DNA from 3 places in the Succinispira mobilis DSM 6222 genome. Region 2 is predicted to be linked to each of the others. Evidence: a T-box and tRNA genes for the amino acid it is inferred to sense, from the RefSeq annotation. Region 2 holds a T-box; the other regions hold tRNA genes.
What was found. A T-box is a leader RNA that pairs with one kind of tRNA and senses whether it is charged. The one in region 2 lies ahead of SUCMO_RS0104615 (valine--tRNA ligase), so its partner is inferred to be a tRNA-Val.
Positions count from the first base shown of each region.

Region 1: it has a tRNA-Val gene. The T-box ahead of SUCMO_RS0104615 (valine--tRNA ligase) is inferred to sense a tRNA for this amino acid. The anticodon was not compared.
Region 3: it has a tRNA-Val gene. The T-box ahead of SUCMO_RS0104615 (valine--tRNA ligase) is inferred to sense a tRNA for this amino acid. The anticodon was not compared.

Region 1 is NZ_KB913028.1:10,000-12,196, forward strand. It holds gene SUCMO_RS0100045 (sodium:solute symporter family protein) at 1-63, shown strand, start outside; tRNA gene SUCMO_RS0100055 (tRNA-Val) at 715-790, opposite strand; tRNA gene SUCMO_RS0100060 (tRNA-Glu) at 796-870, opposite strand; tRNA gene SUCMO_RS0100065 (tRNA-Lys) at 880-955, opposite strand; tRNA gene SUCMO_RS0100070 (tRNA-Lys) at 1,068-1,143, opposite strand; gene SUCMO_RS0100075 (M20/M25/M40 family metallo-hydrolase) at 1,193-2,197, opposite strand, start outside.
Region 2 is NZ_KB913028.1:973,976-976,172, forward strand. It holds gene SUCMO_RS0104610 (AbrB family transcriptional regulator) at 1-681, shown strand, start outside; T-box leader at 722-947, shown strand; gene SUCMO_RS0104615 (valine--tRNA ligase) at 999-2,197, shown strand, end outside.
Region 3 is NZ_KB913028.1:1,773,633-1,775,829, reverse strand. It holds gene SUCMO_RS0108410 (DUF1858 domain-containing protein) at 1-551, opposite strand, end outside; tRNA gene SUCMO_RS0108405 (tRNA-Arg) at 718-794, shown strand; tRNA gene SUCMO_RS0108400 (tRNA-Asn) at 806-881, shown strand; tRNA gene SUCMO_RS0108395 (tRNA-Glu) at 886-960, shown strand; tRNA gene SUCMO_RS0108390 (tRNA-Val) at 966-1,041, shown strand; gene SUCMO_RS0108385 (carbon starvation CstA family protein) at 1,368-2,197, shown strand, end outside.

The sequences.
Region 1 (2,197 bases), 960 kb from region 2:
ATTTCTGTCTTTACTTTGGTAGCAATTTTTGATAAAAATAAAATTGTCCTACCCGCAGAATAGCATTTCCACATTTAAAAAGCTATTGCCGCTTAAAATTAAAAAAATCGCCCTTAATTTTCTTCCAGTTCGACAGTTTGAGTGTATAGCTATTTATATTGAGCATGATTTGAAAATCCACCTTTGATTTGTTTAAAAACTTTATCATAAAGGATTTTTCAATATCATGCTCATTTTTTTGTAAAAAAACATGCTGTGATATACAGAATTTTTCCACACACCACAACATATATTATAGAGCCTTTTTTTGTAAAAAATATGTATTCTAGCATATCATTTGGTTGATACTGAGTAAAGACCGTGCTAAAGTACTAAAGGGTATTAGAAGCTTCACCAGTTTCCACAATAGATTATTATTCATTGCTTCTTCAAAAAGTTAAAACTGGATTAAGAACTTTTTCATTCTTAATCCAGTCTAAATATGTTTCTTTATTATTTACACCGCAACATTTTACACAGAGGCATCGCATATGTAGTTCGTTTCCTCAGACCAGAGCTTTTCCGCTGACTGCTATTTATTGACCCCTTGTCTCAGATAATTATTTCAAGCTAATGTTTAACCTTCGTATTGAACTTTTCCCAAAAGTAAGGCCGATACTGGGCGCACACGACAAAAAGGACTTGCAAATTTATTGCAAGTCCTAAAATTACATTTGGTGGGCGATGACGGGATCGAACCGCCGACATCCTGCTTGTAAGGCAGGCGCTCTCCCAGCTGAGCTAATCGCCCAAATGTGGTGACCCGTAAGGGAATCGAACCCTTGATACCGCCGTGAAAGGGCGGTGTCTTAACCGCTTGACCAACGGGCCTTAATATTTTGGTGATCCATGAAGGGCTCGAACCTTCGACACCCTGATTAAGAGTCAGGTGCTCTACCAGCTGAGCTAATGGACCATTAAAGTCATCCAAGTCAACACAACGGCAGGGGTAGAAGTTCTTCTACTCATGTCACTTTTTAATTATAACATGTAGATATATACGTGTCAATAATTAATAATTGTAAATTTGGTGATCCACCCGCGACTCGAACGCGGGACACCCTGATTAAAAGTCAGGTGCTCTACCGACTGAGCTAGTGGATCGCAACACAACAAAAGTAATTATATATTATAAGTTTTCTTTTGTCAAGAATTATTTTACAACATTTTTAATTATCGAAACTACTACACGAGCTGTATCATATAAATGCTCTTCTTTTATGTACTCTTCTTTCGTGTGAACTTTAGTCATCCCTGTCGCTAAAACTGCGCAAGGCACGCCATAAGAGTTTATAAAGTTCGCATCACTACCGCCTCCAGTAGCTTTAGTTTTTGCTTGCAAACCAATAGCTTCTATTGCTTTTTTAGCCGTTTGGATTACTGGATCTGTTTCTTGTAACACATAAGGATTATAGGCTTTAGCAGTTGTTATTTCAACTTCCCCACCATTTTCCTTAACTACTGATTCAAAAGTTTCAACCATCAATTTTAATTGTTTTTCCAATTTTTCAGGATTTCTACTTCTAGCTTCACTAATTATTTTCACATTATCGGGAACTACATTAGTGGCTGTTCCACCATTAATAATGCCTACATTAGCAGTTGTTTCTTCATCAATTCTTCCTTGAGATACGGCTGCAATTGCTTTTGCCGCTAAAGTGATTGCATTCAACCCAGTTTCTGGCGCTAAACCAGCATGTGCAGTCCGCCCTTTAACAACCGTCGTAATTTTGTATTGTCCTGGCGCCATAACAATAATTTCACCTGGAGTACCACTAGAATCTAAAGCATAGCCAAAATCAGCTTTCAACAATGATTTATCCATGTTTTTAGAACCATTTACGCCACCTTCTTCTGATACCGTAAATAAAACTTGAATATCACTGTGCTGCAATTTTTGTTCTTTAACTACTCTCAAAGCTTCTAAAATTGCTACTACGCCAGATTTATCATCGGAACCAAGAATAGTTGTCCCATCAGAAGTAATAATCCCATCTTTTAATTGTGGTTTGATTCCTGTGCAGGGTTCTACGCAATCCATATGGGCACTAAGCAACAAGCAAGGTCCAGCTACATTGCCTTTGAGAAAACCAAAAACATTGCCTGCGTTGCCACCAATTTTTTCTCCAGTATTATCTTCTTGAACTTCCAAGCCTAA
Region 2 (2,197 bases):
ATGTTACTTTTGAGTGAAGAGTTATCAGGTGTTGATGCAAATGTTGTTACAATCATGCAAACAGTAAGATTAATTTCTACGATTGTGGTGATACCTTTTATAGTACTAAATTCTTTGTCGAATACTCACGATTTTAGTAGTTTAATTCAAGGTAATGTGCCTAATTTTTTATCTTTTCCAGAGGCTGTTTTTATGATTGCTACAGTTTTGTTTGGCGTTTTTTTAGCGAGGTTAATAAAAATTCCTACTCCCTATATGTTGGGCGCGCTTTTAATAACGGCTGTATTAAATATAGTTTGGCAACCAGTGCCGGAAATTGATCGAACGATATTAAAGGGAGCGCAAATTTTTGTGGGAATTCAGATGGGACAAGCGGTAGAATTGCCAAAAATAAAAGAATTGCGCCAACATTTACCAATAATAATTAGCTCTTCGGTTGTTGTAATTATAGCTAGCTTTGGCTTAGGCTATTTGTTGAGATTTTATTATGGTTATGATTTAGCTACTGCATTTTTAGCAACTGCTCCAGGCGGAATAACAGAAATGAGTATTACGGGACTTAACATTGGAGCAGATGTTTCTATAATTTTGGCATATCAACTTTTTCGGTTAATATTCATGAGCGCCCTAATGCCAGTGTTATTAAAGGGTTATTTTAATTACAGACATACAACAGCTTGACAATAGTGTCTGCTATTGGTAGAATTAGGACATATTTATAAGATAAGTGATGATTAGAACAAGTAGCTGATAACTAAGGCTTTTTAGAGAGAATACGCTAGGCTGGGACGTATTTAAGTTTTTTGTCAGTGAAGTAATCTAGGAGCTGGCAATGTGAAGGCGAAAGTTGTGTAGCTTTGCTCGTAAATAGTGCGTTAAACTATTTGAGAGTCTGCTTTGCAGAAATTTTGGTGGTACCGCGGAAGTTATAAGCTTTCGTCCTAAATTTATTTGGGATGAAGGCTTTTATTTTTTTATAATTTTAGGAGGAATTTTAAGTGAGTGCAGAAATTAATGAAACCAACATCTCTAAGGTTTATGAGCCTGAACAAGTTGAAAAAAAGTGGTACAAATTTTGGGAAGAAAACAAGTTGTTTCATCAAGAAGTTGATAGCAATAAAAAGCCATATAGCATTGTAATACCACCACCAAATGTGACTGGACAATTGCATATGGGGCATGCTTTAGATAATACTTTGCAGGATATTTTAATTAGGTTTCGGCGGATGCAAGGCTATAATACTCTTTGGATGCCAGGAACGGATCATGCAGGGATAGCTACGCAAATTAAAGTTGAAGAAGAATTACGCAAATCAGAACAGCTAACTAGATATGATTTGGGAAGAGAGAATTTTATTGAGCGGGTATGGGCTTGGAAAGAACAGTATGGCAATAGAATTATTAATCAACTAAAATCCTTGGGAGCTTCATGTGATTGGTCGCGAGAACGATTTACAATGGATGAAGGTTGCTCTAAAGCGGTAAGAGAAGTTTTTGTAAGTTTGTATGAGCAGGGGTTAATTTATCAAGGCTCCAGAATCACTAATTGGTGTGTACGGTGTAACACTGCTTTGAGTGACATAGAAGTTGAACATGAAGAACAAGCTGCAAAACTTTGGCATGTGCGTTATAAGGTTGTAGGTGAAAATAATGAGTATGTGACAATTGCAACCACTAGGCCGGAAACAATTTTAGGTGATACAGCAGTAGCTGTTAATCCTGAAGATGAACGATATCGCCAGGTTATAGGTAAGAAATTACTAGTTCCAATTGTAAATCGTGAAATACCTATTATTGAAGATAGCTATGTTGATCCTAGCTTTGGAACTGGTGCTGTAAAGGTTACGCCTGCGCATGACCCTAATGATTTCGATATGGGCGAGCGACATAAATTAGAACACATTGTTGTTATTGCTCCAGATGGTAAAATGACGGAAATTGCTGGCAAATATCAAGGTCAAGATCGTTATGAGTGCAGAAAAAACTTAATTGCGGATATTGAAGCACAAGGGGATTTGGTTAAAATAATTGAACATCAAAACTCTGTGGGTCACTGTCAGCGTTGCAATACAGTAGTTGAACCACTAGTGTCCAAACAATGGTTTGTAAAGATGCAACCTTTAGTTGCAGAACCTTTGGCTTGTGTGCAAGAAGGTGAAATCAAGTTTGTTCCTGAAAGATTTAGTAAAACATATAC
Region 3 (2,197 bases), 800 kb from region 2:
GTAAGTTTATAGGCTTGCTGTAGTGTTAAATTTTCAATTAATAATTGTCCGATCCGGGGTTTGAAACCGCCTTGTCCACCTACATAAATAGACCAGCCTTGAATTAAACCTACTAAACCTATATCTTTAAGTTGCGTAAAACCACAAGCGTTAGGACAACCAGAAACACCAATTTTAAATTTACGCGGCATCTGTTTATGAAAATAGTCGTTATTTAAAAGTTTACCCAACTGGACACTATCTTGCTTACCTCGTTTACAAAAGGTATCACCAGGACAAAATACAACGCTCTGAACACAATTGTTAGAGTTATCATCTGGTTCGATTCCTAATTCATCCCAGACTTTGTTAACATCTTCAGATTTCAACATAGTAATCATGATTCGTTGTGCTGTAGTTACTTTCAAAATGGCATTATATTTTTTGGCAACTTTTGCCAGTTTTTCTAAAAAGTCAGCCTCGACTAATCCGCCTGGAATAGAAGGAGTAATAGCATAAAATTTTTCATTGTTGGAGTTTATTTTTTGTAAAGTAGCTGCTCTAGGTTGCATAGAAAATTCACCTCATCTTTTTATTTTATGTCTAGATTATATTAAAAAACTCACATAAAAAATGTGATTATTATCACAAAAAACTTGTAGAAAATAAAAATAAAAAAAGTGTTGACAAAGCTATTGAAACGTAATATAATTATCAATGTCGATTAACGACGACAACGACTCCGTAGCTCAGCTGGATAGAGCGTTTGACTACGAATCAAAAGGCCGCAGGTTCGAATCCTGCCGGGGTCACCAAACTAAAATATTCCTTGATAGCTCAGTTGGTAGAGCAATCGGCTGTTAACCGATCGGTCGTAGGTTCGAGTCCTACTCAAGGAGCCAATATGGCCCGTTGGTCAAGCGGTTAAGACACCGCCCTTTCACGGCGGTATCAAGGGTTCGATTCCCTTACGGGTCACCATTTTCGGGCGATTAGCTCAGCTGGGAGAGCGCCTGCCTTACAAGCAGGATGTCGGCGGTTCGATCCCGTCATCGCCCACCATATTGAATTTAAAGACTATTCAACAGAATAGTCTTTTTTGTATTTGTAAAACATAACTGGAATTCTTGACAAATAGACAAGAAAGTAGTATTTTATAGATAAATAGAAAAAGTTCTGTATATTTTTGACAATTGAAAAATACTTTGAATTTATTACTGGAATTGTTTAGACAGAGTACTTAAAACCTCGCTAGCGTACACAGATAAAATTCAAAGCCTTAGATAAGTTAGGACACAAATTTAAGCAGTTAATGCAAAATATTGCTTGTCTTAAGGTCATTTAAGGCTTTGTCTTTTGTTTGAGCATAAAAATAAGGAGGTCTAGTTATGATTACTTTTTTTCTTGCACTGATTTTACTTGTTACGGGCTACATTGTTTATGGTAAATTTGTTGATGAGATGTTTGCTCCTAGTGATGAAGTAACTCCAGCATTGGCTAAAAATGATGGAGTAGACTTTGTTCCATTGCCTACGGCAAAAGTATTTTTAATTCAGTTACTAAATATTGCCGGTTTAGGGCCTATTTTCGGCGCAATTGCCGGTGCACTCTGGGGACCGGTGGTATTCCTTTGGATTGTTTTTGGGACAATTTTCGCAGGGGCAGTTCATGACTATCTTTCAGGAATGATTTCTTTGAAAAATGGTGGAAGTAGTATTTCAGAAGTTGTTGGTAAATACTTGGGTAGCAGTATGAAGACGGTAATGAGAATATTCTCTGTGGTTTTATTAGTGTTAGTTGGTACAGTTTTTATGACTGGCCCAGCGATGCTGTTAGCAAAACTCACTCCAGCTTGGATGGATGCCAAGTTTTGGCTTATTATTGTATTGACTTATTATTTTTTGGCAACTTTAGTGCCAATTGACAAGTTGATTGGTAAAATTTACCCAGTTTTTGGTTTGACTTTAATTATAATGGCAGTAGGAATTGCTGGGGGTATAATTTTCCAAGGTTATCCAATTCCGGAGTTAACTTTAGAAAATTTGCATCCTAAAAAACTACCGATTTGGCCATTAATGTTTATAACGGTTGCTTGTGGCGCTATATCTGGGTTCCATGCGACACAATCGCCAATGATGGCGCGTTGTATTCAAACAGAGCGTGATGGTAGAAGAGTTTTTTATGGTGCAATGGTTGCTGAAGGTATAATTGCTTTGAT